Linked DNA regions of Cellulophaga sp. L1A9. The protein of the gene in region 1 interacts with the protein of each later gene in a pairwise test. Links are inferred from orthologs where the notes say so. Each region holds a gene or a part of one and is shown on either strand. Other genes may lie near its edges.

What was found.
Region 2: the proteins of GQR94_RS10825 (region 1) and GQR94_RS04975 interact in binary tests that used the Escherichia coli proteins (3 or more experiments, as listed by UniProt). The link is inferred for Cellulophaga sp. L1A9 from one-to-one orthologs.

Annotation. Positions count from the first base shown.
Region 1 is NZ_CP047027.1:2,489,258-2,500,295, forward strand. The notes cover bases 5,204-8,582. They hold GQR94_RS10825 (2-oxoglutarate dehydrogenase E1 component), read left to right. Parts: upstream 5,204-5,595; coding sequence 5,596-8,382; downstream 8,383-8,582. Other genes in these bases: GQR94_RS10820 (alpha-ketoglutarate decarboxylase), read right to left, coding at 5,204-5,494; odhB (2-oxoglutarate dehydrogenase complex dihydrolipoyllysine-residue succinyltransferase), read left to right, coding at 8,436-8,582. Outside these bases: GQR94_RS10795 (3-deoxy-D-manno-octulosonic acid transferase), read right to left, coding at 1-880; GQR94_RS10800 (DegT/DnrJ/EryC1/StrS aminotransferase family protein), read left to right, coding at 975-2,129; UDP-glucose 4-epimerase GalE, read left to right, coding at 2,187-3,203; GQR94_RS10810 (amidohydrolase family protein), read left to right, coding at 3,286-4,575; GQR94_RS10815 (hypothetical protein), read left to right, coding at 4,617-4,970; more of GQR94_RS10820, read right to left, coding at 4,967-5,203; more of odhB, read left to right, coding at 8,583-9,656; GQR94_RS10835 (cytochrome-c peroxidase), read right to left, coding at 9,733-11,038. UniProt on the Escherichia coli protein: E1 component of the 2-oxoglutarate dehydrogenase (OGDH) complex which catalyzes the decarboxylation of 2-oxoglutarate, the first step in the conversion of 2-oxoglutarate to succinyl-CoA and CO(2).
Region 2 is NZ_CP047027.1:1,147,070-1,157,727, reverse strand. What follows is about bases 2,946-5,944. They hold GQR94_RS04975 (ABC-F family ATP-binding cassette domain-containing protein), read left to right. Parts: upstream 2,946-3,486; coding sequence 3,487-5,403; downstream 5,404-5,944. Other genes in these bases: GQR94_RS04970 (hypothetical protein), read left to right, coding at 5,574-5,944; GQR94_RS04980 (DUF983 domain-containing protein), read right to left, coding at 2,991-3,395; GQR94_RS04985 (FAD-binding oxidoreductase), read left to right, coding at 2,946-2,985. In the rest of the region: gliding motility protein GldM, read left to right, coding at 1-834; gliding motility protein GldN, read left to right, coding at 938-1,840; more of GQR94_RS04985, read left to right, coding at 1,927-2,945; more of GQR94_RS04970, read left to right, coding at 5,945-6,470; GQR94_RS04965 (hypothetical protein), read left to right, coding at 6,501-7,379; GQR94_RS04960 (hypothetical protein), read left to right, coding at 7,549-8,433; GQR94_RS04955 (efflux RND transporter periplasmic adaptor subunit), read left to right, coding at 8,602-9,732; GQR94_RS04950 (efflux RND transporter permease subunit), read left to right, coding at 9,732-10,658. UniProt on the Escherichia coli protein: Genetic data indicate it may be involved in ribosome assembly or function.

The DNA.
Region 1 (11,038 bases):
AATCAGAAGGGTTTTTGTGAGCCAATTCAGAATATAAAATAGTTCTCTTTTGTATTGAGGATGCTAGTTTTTGAATCGCTTCTTTTTTGATGGTGTGTGGAGCGAAAACAAATTTTAAACTAGCGTTTGTGGTATTAATGTAGTCAACAATAATAGCTTCGTCTTCTGGCCAAGAGCTACCAGCAACAAAACAGTGTTGGTCTTGCTTAAATTTTTCCATGAAGTCTAGTGTATTATCTTGTTCTAGAATTTTTAATACACGATCAAATCGGGTATCACCACTAATAGTTGAGTTTTCTAGGTCAAGAGACCTTAATAAGTCTTTTGAATTTTGGTCTTGAACAAAAAAATGGGAGAAAGCAGATAAACTTTTTCGCATAAAACTACCATAACCCTTAAAGAAAATTTGTCGTTTACTGAAGATAGCAGAGATTAATAGCGTTGGAATTTTTCCTTTTTCTAATTCCTTTAGGTAGTTGGGCCAAATCTCATACTTCACAAATATGACAAGCGCCGGATGTACTATTTTTATGAATTCCGCTGCATTATGCTTTGTATCTATAGGTAGGTAGGTTATTAAATCAGCTGCGGTAGCATTTTTTTTTACTTCATAGCCAGAGGGAGAAAAAAAAGTTACTAGTATTTGGTAGTTGATATACTGTTCTTTTAATGCTTCAATTACAGGGAGTCCTTGTTCAAATTCACCTAGAGATGCTGTGTGAATCCAAATTACGGGAGCTTCTTTAGATACGCCAGCATTTAGCGTGTTAAAAACATGTTTTCTTCCAGTTACAAATAGCTTTAATTTTGGACTAAACAAAGCTAAAATCTTAAGAAAAAAGCCGGCAATATAAACGGAGCAATTATAAATAAAATGCACTTTAGAATTGTTTTTGGCTAAATTACGCTTCTTTATATAAATACATTGGGTGCTTTAGTGACTTTTTGTAATTTTACAGTTCTAATGATATAAGATGCGAAAAATTCAAATGGTTGATCTAAATGGTCAATACGAAGCCATCAAAGAACAAGTAAATGCTTCATTTACAACAATTTTAGAAACTTCAGCTTTTATAAACGGACCTGAAGTTCATAGTTTTCAGAAAGAATTAGAAGATTATTTAGGGGTTAAACATGTTATTCCTTGTGCAAACGGAACAGATGCTTTGCAAATAGCGATGATGGGTCTTGGGTTGCAGCCAGGAGATGAGGTGATTACGGCCGATTTTACTTTTGCAGCTACCGTTGAGGTAATTGCTTTATTGCAATTAACGCCTGTTTTAGTAGATGTCTTACCAGATACTTTTAATATAGATCCTGCGGCAATAGAACGTGCTATAACACCAAAAACTAAAGCTATTGTGCCAGTTCATCTTTTTGGGCAGTGTGCAAATATGGATGTAATTTTAGAAATTGCAGAAAAGCACAACCTTTATGTAATCGAAGATAATGCTCAAGCTATAGGTGCAACATACACTTCAAAAAATGGAACAAAACAAAAAGCAGGCGGTATTGGTCATGTCGCGGCAACATCTTTTTTCCCTTCTAAGAATTTAGGAGCTTACGGAGATGGTGGGGCTATTTTTACAAATGACGATGCGTTAGCACATACCTTAAGAGGTATTGTAAATCACGGCATGTATGAGCGATACCATCATGATGTGGTTGGAGTAAATTCTAGATTAGATAGTTTGCAAGCGGCAGTGTTGCGTGCTAAACTTCCATTGCTGGATCAATATAATGCTAAAAGAAGAGATACTGCACGTAAGTATTCTGCTGCATTTAAAAATGAATCGGCGATCGTTACCCCAGTTACCGTAAATGGTTGTGATGGGATTTGTGATACTTGTGACTGTCATGTTTTTCACCAATACACTTTAAAAATCACCAATGGCAAACGGGATGATTTGGTAAAACACTTAGCAGAAAAAGGAATTCCTTGTGGTGTTTATTATCCAATTCCATTACACAAGCAAAAAGCATATGTAGATGATCGTTATAATGATGCTGATTTTCCTGTAACCAATCAATTGGTGAAAGAAGTTATCTCATTACCGATGCATACAGAGCTTGATGAGGAACAGATTAACTTTATAACAAAGACCGTTATCGATTTTGTTAATGCATAAATAAAGATTGGTAGTAAATTTGATTTCATAAAATTATAATCATTAAATAAGATATAAATGAAAGTACTTGTTACCGGAGGATTGGGTTTTATTGGCTCTCATACCGTTGTAGAATTACAAAACAAAGGATTTGAAGTGGTCATCATTGATGATTTATCTAATTCAACAGAAAAAGTACTGGATGGTATTGTTGCTATAACTGGCAAAAAGCCCTTATTTGAAAAAATTGATTTGAAGGAAAAATCAAAAGTTGAAGATTTTTTCAAAAGGCATGCAGATGTTCAAGGGGTAATTCATTTTGCAGCCTCTAAAGCTGTAGGAGAAAGTGTAGAAAAGCCTTTGTTGTACTATGAGAACAATATAGGAACATTGGTTTATCTTCTAAAAGAATTAGCAAAAAAGGATAAAGCTAGCTTTATCTTTAGTTCTTCTTGTACGGTTTATGGGCAAGCAGATAAGATGCCTATTACAGAAGATGCTCCTGTGAAAACGGCAGAATCTCCTTATGGGAATACAAAGCAAATGGGGGAAGAGATTATCTCAGATACCTGTAAAGTGGTTCCTTCGTTAAACGCAATTGCGTTGCGCTATTTTAATCCAATGGGTGCACACCCGAGTACAGAAATTGGAGAATTGCCAATAGGAGTGCCTCAGAATTTGGTTCCTTTTATTACACAAACAGGAATAGGATTGCGTGAGCAGTTATCTGTTTTTGGTGATGATTATCCTACTTCAGATGGTACTTGTGTACGTGATTATATTCATGTAGTAGATTTGGCAAAAGCGCATGTGGTAGCTTTACAACGGCTTTTTGAAGCTAAAAACAAAGAAAACTATGAAGTCTTTAATTTAGGAACTGGAACAGGGAGTACTGTTCTTGAGGTGATTAAAAGTTTTGAGAAGGTTTCAGGGAAGAAATTAAATTATAAAATTGTGCCACGTAGAGTTGGTGATATTACAGAAGCGTATGCCAATACTGAAAAAGCAAACAATGAATTAGGTTGGAAAGCAGAATCTACATTAGATGAGGCTATGAAATCTGCTTGGGATTGGGAGCAAAAGGTTAGGGCTTAGGCTGATAATAAATTATAAATTTTAACAATAGAGCAGAAATATATGTATATTTCTGCTCTATTTGTTTATAAAAACTCCTGCAATGAAAAAAATCACTACACTTATTCTCTTTTTAGCTTTGACGTCATTTTTAAATGCACAAGATACTTATCTGCAATGTGGTAAAATTATAGACATGGAGTCTGGCAAAGTATGGTCAGAAAAAACAATAGTTGTTTCCGGAGCTAAAATAAAGGAGATAAAAAAGGGATTTGTCTCAGGGGATGGTGCAGATGTGGTGATCGATTTAAGAACAAGTACTGTGATGCCGGGTTTTATAGATTTGCATGTTCATATTGAAAATGAGTCTAATCCTAAGACCTATGTAGAACGCTTTACAGATAATGAAGCAGATATCGCTTTTAAATCTACTGTTTTTGCTAGGAAAACATTAATGGCTGGTTTTACTACAGTCCGGGATCTAGGGGGTTCTGGAGTAAATATAGCAATTAGGAATGCAATAAATAAAGGTGTTGTAGATGGTCCAAGAGTATTTACGGCTGGTAAATCTATTGCAACTACGGGAGGGCATGCAGATCCTACAAATGGAAGAAGTCATGAATTTACAGGAGATCCAGGTCCAAAAGAAGGGGTGGTAAATTCTCCTGATGAAGGTAGAAAAGCGGTTAGACAACGCTATAAAGATGGGGCTGATGTTATTAAAATTACAGCAACAGGTGGTGTTTTAAGCGTGGCTAAAAATGGTAAAAATCCACAATTTACAATTGATGAAATAAAAGCAATTACGGAAACTGCCGATGATTACGGAATGCTAACTGCGGCACATGCACATGGTGATGAAGGTATGCAAAGAGCGATAAAAGGCGGCATTAAGACGATAGAGCATGGCAGTTATATGAGTGATGCAACAATGGAATTAATGAAGCAATATGATGCGTATTTGGTGCCTACAATTACGGCAGGGAAACAAGTGGCAGAGAAAGCTGAGATAGAAGGCTATTTCCCAGAAGTAGTCGCGGTAAAAGCAAGAGAAATTGGACCGTTAATACAAGGGACTTTTGCGAAAGCGTATAAAAAAGGTGTTAAAATTGCTTTCGGAACAGATGCAGGTGTTTTTCCTCACGGTTTAAATGCTAAAGAGTTTGGGTACATGGTTGAGGCAGGGATGCCGGCCATTGAAGCAATGCAATCTGCAACGGTTACGAATGCAAAGTTATTAGGGGTAGAAGATGAGGTAGGATTGATTAAAGCGGGTTATTTTGCAGATATTGTTGCGGTTTTAGGTGATCCACTTCAGGATGTATCACAATTAGAAAAAATGACCTTTGTTATGAAAGATGGTCAAGTTTATAAAAATGAGTTAAAACCCTAGTCTGCTAGAACCAAAAACCACTTCTGTTTCGTAGATAAGGTATGATGCTTAATTTTACAGATAGCAACGCGCTTTTAACTGAATCAGTCGATAGTGGTCTTTATCAAAATCTTGTTGCCCAATTGGGTAAAGATTTTGGTTTGGCAAATATTGATATTGACTTGCCTTTTAATGTGAATCCTAAGAATTTAAAAACCATTTTACATCAAAAAATCTATAGATTAATGATGGAACGCTTTGCAGAATATCTTAATTTATTATACATTATAGACGTTCCGGAGAAGAAAGTAAAAAGTATTCAGGAAACAGATGTGGTAGACATATCAAACCAAGTTGCTTTTTTAATACTGCAAAGAGAATTTCAAAAAGTATGGTTTAGGCAGAAATATGCTTAAAAATATATTCTTACGAAAGGAATTAACGCATCAGAATAAATACTTTTATCATCATGAAGTACATTGTATTTTAATCCTACTGTAAAATTCCGATTTACATACCCAGCTCCTAAATATAACGCAGGGCTCCAATAATTATCTTTAAAATCTCCATCTATAAAAGAAGTGGTTCTATTTATTCTCAACTGTTCTAATTCGCCTGATAATTGAATGGCAGGAATTATAGTGTATAATGAAATTAAACTTCCGCCATACGCAGTAAGAGTATCATCATCAAATTTTGCATAACTAAAATTTAACTGTACACCAGCGGCAAATTGTTCAGAGACTTGGTAAATTGCACTTGGAGCAATAGAACCGTTAAAATAATTATTACCAAACCCTAATCCAATTCCGCCTCCAAACCGAACATTATCCCAAAATTCTCCAGAATTTGTCTGTTGCGAAAACGTTAGCGTTGATGAAAACGCAAAAAATAAAATTAATTGCCATTTTTTTAAGCACAAATCAGTCAAAAAATTCATAATTGTTATTTTTCTTTAATATTACCACCTAATATAGGACTAGATTTTTGAAATGTTGTATTTTTGACTAAATTTTATTCACAGGGAAGAGAAAATTATTTATGGATAAATATTCCTTTTTAAACGCTGCGCATACTTCGTTTTTTGCAGAGTTATATGACAAGTATTTAATTAATCCTGATAGTGTTGAGCCTAGTTGGCGTGCATTTTTTCAGGGTTTTGATTTTGGCCAAGAGAGTCTTTTAGATGAACTTGACTTACCAGCACAAAACAATGTTGCTGCTCCATCTGGTAGTTCTGAAATGCCACAATCGTTGCAAAAAGAATTCCAGGTTATTCGATTAATAGATGGGTATAGGTCCCGCGGACATTTGTTTACAAAAACAAATCCTGTTCGTGAGCGAAGAAAATACGAGCCTACTCTAGCTATCGAAAATTTTGGATTATCATCAGGAGACCTAAACACTGTTTTTACTGCAGGAGAGATTTTAGGAATAGGCCCAAACACCTTAACTGAAATTATTTCTCATCTGACAAACATCTATTGCGACGCTATTGGTGTTGAGTACATGTATATCCGAAGTCCTGAGCGAATTAAATGGATTCAGGATTGGCTAAATGTCAATGATAATCATCCTAATTTCGATGAGGAACGAAAGAAAAAAATTCTTAAAAAATTAAATCAAGCCGTTTCTTTTGAAAGCTTTTTGCATACAAAATATGTAGGTCAAAAACGTTTTTCATTAGAAGGTAATGAATCTTTGATACCAGCACTAGACGCTATAGTAGAGCAAGCAGCCGAAATGGGTGTAGAGCAATTTGTTATGGGTATGGCTCATAGAGGTAGACTTAATGTACTTACCAATATTTTTGGTAAAGCGGCGAAAGATATCTTTAGCGAATTTGATGGTAAAGATTACGAACAAGTAATTTTTGATGGTGATGTTAAATATCACTTGGGTTGGACTTCTGAAAGGATGTCTGATAATGGTAACAAAATAAAAATGAACATTGCTCCTAATCCTTCTCACTTAGAAACTGTTGGAGCAGTTGTTGAAGGGATTACAAGAGCAAAACAGGATGCACACTACAAAGATGACTTCTCTAAAGTGTTGCCAATTGTTGTGCATGGTGATGCTGCTATTGCAGGCCAGGGTATTGTCTATGAAGTTATTCAAATGGCTAATTTAGATGGCTATAAAACCGGTGGTACAATCCATATGGTAGTGAATAACCAAATAGGGTTTACAACAAATTACTTAGATGCTCGTAGTTCTACCTATTGTACTGATGTTGGTAAGGTAACTTTAAGCCCAGTTTTGCATGTCAATGCTGATGATGCTGAGGCTGTGGTTCATGCCTCTTTGTTCGCATTAGAGTATAGAATGCGTTATAAACGAGATGTATTTCTTGATTTATTAGGCTATCGTAAATATGGGCATAACGAAGGTGATGAGCCTCGTTTTACGCAACCTAAATTATATAAGGCGATTGCGAAGCATGAAGGTCCTAGAGACATATATGCAGCAAAACTTATTGCAGAAGGTATTATTGATGAGAATTATATTGGTAAATTAGAACAAGAATATAAAGATTCTTTAGAAACGGAATTAGAAGATTCTCGTAAGGAAGCTAAAACAATCATCACCCCATTTATGGCAGATGAATGGAAAGGTTTCGTTCGCGTTCAAGAAGATGAAATGGCGAAGCCAATTGATACTTCTTATCCAAAAGAAAAACTTACTATAATAGCTAATTCACTTACTAGCCTTCCAAAAGGTAAAAAGTTTTTACGTAAAGTAGATAAGCTTATTGAAGATCGAAGAAAAATGTTCTTTGAAAATGATAAGCTAGATTGGGCTATGGGAGAGCTTTTAGCTTACGGATCTTTATTACAAGAAGGATTCGGAGTTAGAATGTCTGGTCAAGATGTAGAAAGAGGTACTTTTTCTCACCGTCATGCTGTTGTTAAAGTTGAAGATAGTGAAGAAGAAGTTGTTCCTTTAAATTTAGTTGAAGGGAAAAAGGGCGATTTTCATATTTTTAATTCACACCTTTCTGAGTATGGAGTAGTAGGTTTTGATTATGGGTATGCCATGGCAAGTCCTAATACGCTTACTATTTGGGAAGCGCAATTTGGCGATTTTAGTAATGGTGCTCAAATCATGATCGATCAATACATTTCTGCAGCAGAAGATAAATGGAAATTGCAAAATGGATTGGTAATGTTATTGCCTCATGGTTATGAGGGTCAAGGTGCAGAGCATTCTTCTGCCCGTATGGAGCGCTTCTTGCAGCTTTGTGCAAGTGATAATATGTTTATGGCAGATGTAACAACGCCAGCAAATATGTTTCATTTGTTGCGTAGACAAATGAAGGCGAATTTTAGAAAACCTTTAGTGGTGTTTACACCAAAAAGTTTGTTGCGTCATCCAAAAGCAGTTTCTTCAGTAGAAGAGTTTGCTACAGGTAGTTTTCAAGAAGTAATTGATGATGGTACTGCTGATGTTAAAAAAATAAAAACACTAGTATTTTGTACGGGTAAATTTTATTATGATTTGTTAGCAGCTCGTGAAGAAAATGCTAGAGAAGATGTAGCTTTAGTTCGTGTAGAGCAATTATTTCCATTGCCAACGAGTAAAATGAAAGCAATAATGCGGAAATATGCTAAAGCAGATGATGTTGTTTGGGCACAAGAAGAGCCTAGAAACATGGGTGCTTGGAGTTATATTATGATGCATTTTAGTGAAGCAAATAAGTTAAGAGTAGCTTCAAGACGTTTTTATGCATCCCCAGCAGCGGGTAGTGCAGTACGTTCTAAACGTCGTCATCAAGAAGTTATTGATTATGTTTTTGATAAAACAAAAGATAACATGATTCGTAAGTAATCTTGTTAAGAACAATAAAAAAGATACAGGTTAAAAATTAAAATTATACAATAATGATTTTAGAAATGAAAGTTCCTTCACCAGGGGAATCTATAACGGAAGTTGAAATTGCTGCTTGGTTAGTTCAAGACGGAGATTATGTAGTGAAAGATCAAGCTATTGCAGAAGTAGACTCAGATAAAGCAACCTTAGAATTGCCTGCTGAAGAAAGTGGTATTATCACCTTAAAAGCAGAAGAGGGTGATGCTGTTGCAGTTGGAGAAGTCGTTTGTTTAATTGATACAAGTGCAGAGAAACCTGCAGGCGAATCAAAAGCAGCTGCTCCGAAGGAGGATGTAAAAGAAACTCCAAAAGAAGAGAAAAAAGCACCACAACCTGTACAAGCAAAACAAACTTATGCATCAGGAGTAGCATCTCCTGCCGCTAAGAAAATATTAGCAGAAAAAGGTATGGAGGCTAGTGCTATAAAAGGTACTGGTAAAGATGGTAGAATTACTAAAGAAGATGCAGTTCAAGGAGTGCCTTCAATGGGAACTCCTACTGGTGGTAAAAGAGGAGAAAGTAGATCTAAATTGTCCATGTTACGTAGAAAAGTGGCAGAGCGTTTAGTTGCTGTGAAGAACGAAACGGCAATGTTGACTACCTTCAATGAAATTGACATGTCTCCTATATTTGAATTAAGAAAACAACATAAAGATAATTTTAAAAACAAGCATGGTGTTGGCTTGGGCTTTATGTCATTTTTCACTTTAGCCGTAGTTAGAGCTTTGGAACTTTATCCATCTGTGAATTCTATGATTGATGGAAAAGAGATGATTACTTATGATTTCTTCGATATTAGTATTGCGGTTTCTGGTCCAAAAGGATTAATGGTTCCTGTAATTAGAAATGCAGAAAACTTAACTTTTAGAGGGGTAGAATCTGAAGTGAAGAGATTAGCTATACGTGCTAGAGAAGGTGAAATTACTGTGGATGAGATGACGGGTGGTACCTTTACCATTACAAATGGTGGTGTATTTGGTTCTATGTTATCTACACCAATTATTAATCCTCCTCAAAGTGCTATTTTAGGAATGCATAACATTGTTGAGCGTCCTATCGTTCGTAATGGAGAAATAGTAGCTGCACCGATAATGTATGTTGCATTATCATACGATCACAGAATAATTGATGGTAAAGAATCTGTAGGTTTCTTAGTAGCTATTAAAGAAGCTTTAGAAAATCCAGTAGAATTATTAATGGATGGCAATCTAAACAAAGCGTTAGAATTGTAATTCAATACTATTTAAGTTTACTAAAAAAGCCTGAAGATTGTAATAATCTTCAGGCTTTTTTGTTGCTTTTAATTTCTTAATCACAGTTCATATCTTCTCTAGAAGTAGGATCAGCATTAGGGAAGCATAGTCCTGTAGGTAATGAAGTAGGTACGTATCTGTTCAGATTCTTGTCAGATAAGCTTGTTTCTATAAAAGTAGCAATAAGGTCTACTTCTTCATCGGATAAATGTAAAGGAGCAAATTTCCCTGATAAATCAGATGATGAAACTTCATTGTTTTCTTTAGTAGCAATATTTTTATATGCAATGATTTCTTTAACAGATGTAAAGCTTCCTCCGTGTCCATAAAATTGAACATCGGTTAAGTTGTAAAGTTGTGGTACTTTAAATTTATAATTATCAGAAGGTTTATTTGTAAATCCTCCACGACCTTTTTTAGTGACGTCATCTATAATGCCATGAACATTTGGTCCTTCTAAATCATTCATGCCCAAGGCGTAAAATTCTTCAGAATTTAATGCGGGGCCGTTGTGGCATTGGTAGCATTTTGCCTTTCCGAAAAATAGTAAAGCTCCTTTTTTCTCATCGGAAGTCATGGCGTCAAAATCTCCTTTTAACCAATTTTGAAAATTTGTATCGGTTGATAATAGTGTTCTTTCGTAGGCAGCGATGGCTAAACCTGCGTATATAAGGGAGTATCTTTCGGTATTAGCTACATTTGGGAAAGCCTGGTCAAAAAGATTACTGTAGTCATTAGTGTCGCAAAAAGTTTTATCTAAAGCCATACGGTGTACAGATAACCCGGCAATAGCTTGTGTTTCTACACCTTCAAATCCAAGGTGGTTTACGGCTTTAGGTGTTCCTTCGGTCCAATTGACTTCAGTGCCAATATTTCGACTAGTAGCGCCAAACTGACCATTCCATAACATTAATTTTTGGTAGGCCGAGTTTAATACGGTAGGAGATTTTATGGGTTGAACGTCAATCATAGCTTCAGTATATAAAGGATCTATGATTCTAGCTTCACCGGCAATACCGTAGCCCATTCCTCCATCTCCTATACCTTGTTGTAATCCACTTTGGAAACCTGCAGCGCTATGATGACAGCTTGCGCAAGAATAGGTTTCCTTATTTGTTTCTGAGTTGCCTTCCAGGCCAATACCTGTTTCGTGAAATAATAATTGACCTAACAAAACTTTCTCTTCAGTGATTGGGTTTTTCGGGTCGGCAGGAATTTTAGCGTAATCAGTACTATTGGGTAGTATGTAATAGGATAGATCTCCAGAAAGACTAACTAGTGTTGTTTTTAATTCTTGGTCTTCTGTTCCTATGATAATTTCAGTGTAATCATTTTCGGATGCACAACTTGCGAGCAGGCTA
Region 2 (10,658 bases), 1.3 Mb from region 1 along the record:
TATGCTGGAGAAAAATATGATGGTAAAATTATCATTAGTAAAACAGATAACTCTTCTACACCTGTTAGAGCAGAATTAACTCTTGATGGTAAAAAGTTGACAGCGGATACAGATTACAAGCTTGAAGCTGGAGGCGTTAAAATGTTAATTAATACTGGTAATCCTGGAGATCACGTAGTTGCAGGTACAATTTTCTTTATGCAAGATGGTACGGAAGTTCCTGTAGAAGTAAATAATTCATTCGCAACAATTTCTAAGCCAAATGCGGCATTAATTGCAGCAGACAAAATGAATGTTGTGTATCGTGGTGTTGCTAACCCAATGACCATCTCTATACCAGGTATTCCTGATAACAAAGTTAATGCTTCTGCTCCTGGATTATCTAAGAGATCTGGTAGTCAATATGTGATGAATCCTAGTACTGGTAGAGAAGTAACTATTATGGCTTCTGGTGTGTTACCAGATGGTTCAAGAATAAATACACCAGCTAAATTCAGAATTAAAGATATTCCAAGACCTAATGGATCTATTAGAGGAGAAACTAACTCAGCTAAAATGCCTAGAACGAACTTAGAAATATCTACTGTTGGTGCATTATTAGAAGATTTCGATTTCGATTTAAATCTTGCTGTAAGTGGGTTCAAATTTAAAGTTCCAGGTCAGCCTACTGTAGTAGTTAGAGGTAACAAATTAAATGGTGCTGCTAAATCTGCTTTGAAAAGAGCTGGTCGTGGAGATGCTGTTCAGATATTTGATATTGAAGCTTATATAACAAATAACAAGTCTTACAGGTTGAAAAAAGTATCACCAGTAGTGGTTGAACTTACAAACTAGTAATAAAATTTATTGAAAAGCGTTATAAGTTTATAAGGACGTAGTTTTTAAACAACTTATAACGAATTTCAGTAAAGGTGTAAAAACAAATAAATTTTTAAAAATGAATTGGAAAAATGTTTTATTAATTGGTGCGGTAACTTTATTACCAATATCAATGGTGGCTCAGGCAAATATATTAAATGCCAAAAAACCCGAAGAGATAGGTAAGAAAACTGAAGCTCAAATAGAGATTGATAATGACGCTCCTCTGCAATATGGTTATGTTGATGATAGAGATATTCTATGGTCAAAAACAGTATGGGAAGTTATTGATTTAGATGAGAGAGTTAACTTTCCGTTATACTATCCAGTTGATACTGTAGATATTGGTTCTGATAGAAGATCTTTGTATGATGTTTTAATTAAAAACATTAAAAACGGTAAAATTAAAGATATCTACGCAGATTCTTATTTTACTGAAAAAAGAGAATTCTCAGACTTACAAGCTACCATGCAAAAAGTTGATACGACCGATTATGGTTACGAGCAATATAATGCAGGTGAGCAAGTGTCTCCAGAATACGTTAACAGAAGAGATTTAGCAGCAGCAGATTTAGAAGAGTATTTAATTAAAGGTATTTGGTATTTTGATAAACGTCAAGGTGAATTAAAATACAGACTTTTAGGTATTGCTCCAAGAGCTCCAGATGTTAACTTTATCGATGATGAATCTATGGATCAAGAAGAGAATAAGGTTGCGTTATTTTGGGTATGGTACCCAAGTGCAAGGCAAATTCTTCATGAAGCCAAAGTATTTAATCAAAGAAACTCTGCGCAACCTATATCTTTTGATATGTTGTTAAATGCAAGAAGATTTAATGCTACAATTTATAAAGAAGATAATGTATATGGTGATCGTGCCATTAAAGATTATATTTCTGATAACTCTTTATTCCAATTGCTAGAATCTAATCGTATTAAAGAAACAATTAGAGATAAGGAACAGGATATGTGGAGTTACTAATTTAAAAATTCCAATTCAATATAAAACAAGAAAGTCTTAGCCATTGGTTAAGGCTTTTTTTTATGCCAATTAGCTACCTTTGCGCTATGATAGATTATTTAATCGTAGGCCTTGGGCTGGCGGGTATTTCATTTTGCGAACAACTAGAAGAACATAAGCGTAGCTACCGGGTCATCGCAGATAAATCGCAAACATCGTCCGTTGTTGCAGGTGGTATGTATAACCCTGTAATTTTAAAACGTTTTACCTTGGCTTGGAATGCAAAAGAACAATTAGAAAAGGCATTGCCTTTCTATGATAAATTATCAGAAAAGCTTCAAGTTCAATTAGATTTTAAAGTTCCGGTATTGCGAAGATTTGCATCTATAGAGGAACAAAACATGTGGTTTGAGGCTTCAGATAAACCACAGCTTAATTATTTTTTATCTACTAAAATTCAAAAAAACGAAAATAAAAGTATTGATGCTCCTTTTGGTTATGGAGAAGTACTCCATACCGGAAGAATAGCAACTAAGGTATTATTGGTAAATTATGAAAAGTATCTTCTCAAGAATGAATTATTAACGCAAGAAACTTTTGATTACGCTTGTCTTGAACTAAAAGAAGATCATGTTGTGTATAAGGGTGTACCTGCTAGGAGAGTTATCTTCGCTACAGGTTTTGGCATGCAAGACAATCCATTTTTTAATTATCTACCATTAAATGGTACCAAAGGGGAGTTGCTCACCATAAAAGCTCCAGAACTAAAAGAAGAAAAAGTGATAAAATCTTCGGTTTTTGTTATTCCTATGGGTGCCGATCTGTATAGGGTGGGGGCAACGTATAAATGGAAGGATAAAACCAATTTGCCTACAGAAGAATCTAAGCTTGAGCTTTTAGAGAAACTAAATACTTTTTTAAACTGTGACTATGAGGTAGTAGACCATGTTGCGGGAATAAGGCCAACGGTTGCAGACCGAAGACCTTTAGTTGGGCAACACCCAACTGAGACAAAATTATTTATTTTAAATGGTTTTGGGTCTAGAGGGGTATTGATTGGCCCAACAGCAGCAGCATCTTTATATCAATTTATAGAGCACAATGAGGCTATAGATTCTGAGATGGATATCTCTCGTTTTACTAAAAAATATTACAAAAAAAAATAGTATAACTACGGGGATACCTTTTTAGTGTACTTTTCAACGGCCTTGGGATCATAACTAATAAACATATTGATCCAAATATTACGGGATAAACGCATAATAATAGGCATGAATACAATTAGAGTACCTGTAATCGCAAAAAAACTAGTTTTTAAACCAGTACCAATAAATAAAAATGTAATAACAAAAGCTGCTACAGCAAAAGCAATTCCAACCGCATAACTTACATACATTGCACCATAAAAAAAAGAAGGTTCTATTTTATATTTAGTACCACAATGGGAACAACGCTCGTGCATTTTGAAAATTTTGGTCAGATGAAACGGGTTTTTGTCCATATACATGCTTTCATTTTGGCATTTGGGACAAGTTCCTGTTAAAATACTGTAGAGTTTGTTTCCTTTTTTTAACATTTGCAAAAGTTTTAGCAAAAATAAGATTTTAGGGAGTCTTCTTATGTAACTAAAGTCACAAAAAACTAACAAAGAAAAATAAAAACTATAAATGCTTAATATTCATAATCTTTCTGTTTCATTCGCTGGCGAATATTTATTTGAGGAAATTTCATTTCGATTAAATACTGGTGATAGAGTTGGCCTAATTGGTAAAAACGGGGCAGGAAAATCTACCTTATTAAAACTGTTGTCTAAAGAAATGCAACCAGATACTGGTATTATCGCTTCAGATAAAGAAGTTCGTATTGGTTTTTTAAAGCAAGATTTAGATTTTGAACAAGGGAGAACAGTTTTAGAAGAAGCCTATCAAGCATTTGAAGAAATTATAGCCTTAGAAAAGCAATTGGAGTATACCAATCAGCAATTGGCAGAACGTACCGATTACGAAAGTGATGGGTATACCAAGCTTATTGAGGATTTGAGTGATATTACCCATCATTATGAGATTCTAGGGGGATATAACTACCAAGGCGAAACAGAAAAAATATTACAAGGCTTAGGTTTTAAGCGAGAAGATTTTAATAAACATACCGATACATTTTCTGGTGGATGGCGTATGCGTATCGAGTTGGCAAAATTATTACTTCAAAATAACGATGTTTTGCTTTTAGATGAGCCTACCAACCACTTAGATATTGAGTCTATTATTTGGCTAGAACAATTTTTAAGAGGTAGTTCAAGTGCCGTGGCCATTGTATCGCATGATAAAATGTTCTTAGATAATGTTACCAACAGAACTATAGAGATTTCTTTAGGAAGGATTTACGATTATAATAAGCCGTATTCAGAGTTTTTAGTGCTTCGTAAAGAAATACAAGAACAACAATTAAGTGCACAAAGAAATCAGGAAAAGCAAATACAACAGACGGAGAAGTTAATTGAGAAGTTTAGAGCTAAGGCCTCTAAAGCAACAATGGCACAATCTTTAATAAAAAAATTAGATAAGCTAGACCGTATTGAAGTAGATGAGGATGATAATAGTGTGATGAATTTAAAATTTCCAATCTCTGTTGTTCCAGGAAGGGTTGTGATAGAAATTGAAGATTTATCAAAGCACTATGGTGAAAAAGAAGTGCTTAATAATATCGATTTACTCATAGAGCGTGATATTAAAACAGCTTTCGTTGGGCAAAACGGACAAGGGAAATCAACTTTAGCTAAAATTATTGTTGGAGATCTTGAGCATCAAGGGCATCTTAAACTAGGGCATAATGTGCAAATAGGGTATTTCGCTCAAAATCAGGCAGAATATTTAGATGGGAACAAAACTATTCTAAATACTATGATTGATGCAGCTAATGAAACCAATAGGAGTAAGGTTCGTGATATCTTGGGTTCTTTTCTCTTTAGAGGTGATGAGGTTGATAAATATGTGAAAGTGTTATCAGGAGGTGAAAGAAACCGCTTAGCGCTTGCTAAAATGTTATTACAGCCTTTTAATGTGTTGGTGATGGATGAGCCGACCAACCACTTAGATATAAAATCTAAAAATGTTTTAAAGCAAGCCCTTCAGAGTTTTGAAGGAACTCTAATTCTAGTTTCGCACGATAGAGATTTTTTACAAGGACTTACGAGTAATGTGTATGAGTTTAAAGATGGTGCTATTAAAGAGTATTTAGGTGATATAGATTTTTACTTAGAACAGCGAAAGGTTGAAGATTTTAGAGAAATTGAAAAAAAGCAGGTCAAAGTTTCTAAAAAGGAAAAAAAGACCGTAAAAAAAGAAGTGAGCTATGAAGATCAAAAAAAGCTTAAATCACTTAACAATAAACTAAGTACTGTTGAAAGTAATATTTCGAAATTAGAAAAGGAAATAAAACAAATAGACAAAGACTTAGTAAACCACTATGATGCTACTATTGCAAAACCAGATTTCTTTAATTCTTACGAGAAAAAGAAGAAGACATTAAAAGAATTAATGGAGCAGTGGGAAGACATTACCATAAAATTAGAAGAATTTTCTTAAAGTATACATGCAGCTTAACTTCCATTTACTACACATTATCGTGTTTTCACAACGTAAATGGAAGATTTATATGTCGTTCATCGAATTCTTAGGCGGTGTATGACATAATATCCTAAATTTGTAGGAGTATTCTTATAGTTGTTACGAGAATACGTTTTTAAATCTAACGTATGACCATAAAAATTTGGAGATCCTTATTGGTAATTTTGTTTTTTACAACGGCAGCATTTGCCATTCCTAAAGCAGAAAAAAAAGCACTTATAGATTTATATGAAAGTACCAATGGTGAGCATTGGAAAGTTTCTTGGGATTTGTCTAAAAACGTATCCAAATGGTCTGGTGTACTTATAGAGAATAATCATGTAACTGCGATTACGTTATTTAATAACAATCTATCGGGAAGTCTTCCAGCGAGTATAGGAAATTTTCAAAACTTAAGAATACTAAATTTAGCTTTTAACAATGTAGAGGGGAGTTTGCCTGAAGGGTTGTTTCAACTCACTAATTTAGAAGTGTTGCGATTAGGTAAAAATAAGTTGCAAGGAACTATTTCTAATGAAATAGGAGCGCTGAAAAAATTAGTGCATTTAGATCTCTTCAATAATAACATGTCAGGGAATTTACCTGAAAATATAGGTTCTTTAGAAAATTTAAAAGTAGTATCACTTTCTAATAATCAATTAGAAGGAGAGCTTCCGGTATCTATTAGCAACTTATCAAAATTAGAGCGTTTAGAGCTTTCGGAAAATAAATTAAGGGGAGACATTCCTGAAAATATAAGTACTTTACAAGGCTTAAAAACATTGATAATTGCAGATAATTATTTTTCTAATAAATTTCCGTCCGAAATTTTAAAAATGCAAAACTTAGAAGTATTGCAAATCCAGAAAAATAACTTTGATATAAGGTTTTCTGAAGATATCGCTTCAGTAGAGACAAGCTTGGTGGTTTTTGATTTTGATGGAAATACAAATACATCGTATAATAAAAGAGATTTGAAAGACCTTTATTTAGACTCGAATACGCGTACTGTGAAAACGAAGTTTGAAGATGATGAAGAAAATTAATTAAGTTTAAATATCATAAATATGAAAAGGATGATAAAAACATTTTTGATGATTGCAGGGCTTATAAGCTTTAATTCCTATGCTGAAATTTCTACAGCGGAAAAAGAAGCCTTGATTGATTTGTATACCCAGACTGATGGGGAAGAGTGGAACAATTCATGGGATTTAAACACCCCTGTAAGTACTTGGTATGGGATTACTGTAAAGAATGATAGGGTTGTAAAGCTTAATTTATTTCATAACAATTTGAAAGGAGTTTTACCTTCGAGTATCGGTGAATTGAAAAATTTAATGGTACTAAATTTAGCCTTCAATCAATTGACAGGAGAACTGCCATCTGAAATTAGTGGTTTACAAAACCTCGTGATTTTAAAGCTGGAAATGAATAGATTGAAAGGTTCTTTACCCGAAAATTTAGGAAATATGACTGCTTTGCAAGAATTAACGGCTTTCAATAATTTTTTATCTGGTGAAATACCGAATAGTATTGGAGCATTGAAAATGCTAAAAACATTAAATTTATCTAGTAATAACTTTAAAGGAGCGATACCTTCTTCTTTAGGCAAGTTAGATCAACTAGAATCTCTTGGTTTATTTGAAAATGGTTTAGAGGGTGCGATGCCATCAGAATTAGGGAATTTGGTAAAATTAAAAGAATTAGTATTAGCCAATAATCATTTAAAAGGCGCAATACCTAAAGAAGTAGGGCAATTGGCTAGCTTAGAAATTTTTCAAATACAAAATAATGGATTCGATTCTTTTGAAGACATCAATACTTTTAAAGGAAATAGCCTATTGGTGTTTGATTTTGATGAAGAAAAAATTGAAACCACTATGGATTTCAAAGACATTAAAAAATATACAACAAGAATGGCAGATACCAAATTTGAAGATGATACCGATAATTAGGTTTAATACATTAAGTTATATAAAAGAGGTACTGTATAGTACCTCTTTTTTTATACATTTATCATAAATATATAGATTTTGCGTTATTAGTAGAACGTAACCTATTTTATAAACCATAAATGAAAGGAATTTTACAACCAACCTATCGTTTAAATGTATTGACCAAATCATGAGACCAATAAACAAACAGTTATTATTTGTTTTCTTGTGTTCGTATTGCTTCATCTTGAAAGCACAAATTCCTGAAGATGAAAAGAACGCATTATTATCATTGTTTACCACAACCAAAGGCACTCATTGGAACGTACCATGGAATCTTTCAGAACCAGTAGACTATTGGTATGGAGTAAAAATCAGAGACAATCATGTAGTGTCAATAGAGCTAGGAAGGAATAATTTGTCGGGTTGCCTACCTAAAGAAATTTCAGCATTAGAAAAGCTAGAAGTTTTAAATTTATCATTAAATAACTTGAGTGGTAATTTTCCAAAAGAGATTTTAAGTCTTCGAGAATTAAAGGAAATTAGTCTTGAAATGAATAATTTTAAAAATCAGATCCCTGCTGAATTTGGTTCCTTGCAAAATTTAGAAATTCTCTCTTTATACAATAACGCTTTTATAGGGCCAATTCCAGAGAGTCTTGGTACCATTAAGAGTCTTAAAGTGATAAATCTTTCAGGCAATTATCTAGAAGGCACTATTCCCTTATCATTTGAGGGTTTAAGTAATTTAGAGGTTTTAGGATTGTTTGGTAATAAATTAAGTGGTGTCATCGCGCTAAATTTTAACAAACTTCCCAACTTATATGAACTTACTTTAGCTTATAATAAATTTAATGGCCCTGTTCCTAACGGTTTAGAAGGTTTAGGAGATTTAAAATACTTACAGCTTCAAGGGAATAATTTTAATTCTTTTGAGGGTTTAAGAAATCTGAATAGAGCGCTGTTAATTACGTTAAATACAGATAGTATTGGGTTTCAGAAAGGTGCGGAACTATTAGAAGTAGAACTTGTACCTGTCGTAAATTCTAAAACACAGCTGTTGAAATTAGAATAAGATAAAAAAATAAAGAATTATTATGCGGGATGCTATTATAGCATCCTTTTTTTTTGATATCATTACAAAAGGCTTCTTGGCTGTTTTTTTAAGAAATGTTTAACTAAACATACTTAAACTATTGGATAGTTTTGTCGTCTTATACCATTCCAAGCCACTAATTTAATTATGAGAAAAATAGTATTATCTATTCTAGGCATTGTCCTAATTGCTCTTTCTGTTTTTGCTGCGATAGCATTAGTAAACAATAAAAACGAAAAAAAACCTAAACCTGAAAAAATAATAAAAACAGTTTTTGCTTCAAAAGTTGTTAATGGTACAGTTCCCATTGTAATTTCTGCACACGGTAATGTTGTCGCAAAGAGACGTGTAGAACTTTACGCCGAAGTACAAGGTGTTTTTAAAAGAGGGAGTAAACTTTTTAAAACAGGCGAGAGTTATAAAAGCGGAGAGACAATAATACGTATCGACGCTTCAGAATATAGCGCCACAGTGCAATCAGCAAAAAGTAACTTATATAATCTCTTAACGTCTATAATGCCTGATTTAAGGTTAGACTACCCTGAAATATACAGTAAATGGCAGGCTTATTTAAGTGCGTTTGATATGAACGCAACCGTAGCTGCTTTGCCAGAAATGACAACGGATAAAGAAAAATACTTTATTACAGGGCGGGGAATACTAACGAGCTATTATGATGTTAAAACTCTTGAACAACGTTTAGCTAAATATAGAATCTCAGCTCCTTTCAATGGTATTTTAACCGAGGCACTAGTTAATGAAGGGACGCTCGTGAGAACTGGACAAAAATTGGGAGAGTTTATTAACACGGATGTATATGAGTTAGAAGTTTCCATACCAAAAACGTATAGTGATTTATTAAGAATAGGCGAAACAGTACGTTTAATAAATCTAGATAAGACGGTTGAGTATAATGGAGTTGTAACAAGAATAAATGGAAACGTTGATCAGGCTTCTCAAACTATAAAGGCCTTTATAGAGATAAAAAATAAAGACTTAAAAGAAGGAATGTATTTAGAAGCAAAACTAAATGCGAAAAAGGAAGAAAATGCAATAGAAGTAGATCGAGGCTTACTTTTAGAAAATGATCAAATTTTTGTAATCCATGATAGTATATTAGATGTTATAGATGTAACTCCTATATATTTTTCAGATAGAACAGTTATTTTAAAAAATGTTCCTGAAGGAGAAACTATTGTTTCTAAACCTGTTGTAGGTGCTTACGCGGGAATGCTGGTTAAAAAAATAGATGATAACCAAGCAAAATCAGGGAACTAATGAAAAAAATTATAGCATATTTCATTAAGTACCATGTTGCTGTTTCGGTTTTTCTTTTAGCAATTACAGTATTTGGTATTGTAGGAGTAATGTCCTTAAAGTCGTCATACTTTCCATTAGTAGATTCTAAGATAATATCAATAGCTATTGCTTATCCAGGAGCATCACCTCAAGAAATTGAAGAAGGTATTGTTTTAAAAATTGAAGATAATTTAAAAGGACTCGAAGGAGTTGATAGAGTTACGTCTAAATCTAGTGAGAATAGTGGTTCTATAAGTGTTGAGATTCAAAAAGGTGAGAATATCGATTTTATGCTTTTGGAAGTTAAAAATGCGGTAGATAGAGTCCCATCTTTTCCCACAGGTATGGAACCTTTGGTTGTAGCTAAAAATGAAAATATTAGAGAGACTATTAGTTTTGCGATTAGCGGGGAAAATATTCCGTTAGTAACATTAAAGCAAATAGGAAGGCAAATTGAAAATGATATTAGGGCTATAGAAGGCATTTCTCAGATTGAAGTTTCTGGCTTCCCTGATGAGGAAATAGAAATAGCCGTAAATGAAAATAGTTTATTAGCCTATAGTATTTCATTTAGTGATGTTTCTGCAGCAGTTTCAAATGCAAACATTTTAGTAACGGGTGGAAATATTAAAACCGATACTGAAGAGTTTTTAATTAGAGCCAATAACCGATCATATTATGGTGATGAAATAACTAATTTGATAATTAAGGCGAGTCCTTCTGGCCAGATAATTAGACTAAAAGATGTCGCTATTATTAGAGATCGTTTTGAAGAATCGCCAAATGCATCTTATTATAACGGAAACTTATCGGTATCAGTAGCGATTACGAATACAAATTCTGAAGATTTAACTACGTCGGCAGAAAGGGTTAATGAATATATTGTAGATTTTAATCAGAAATAT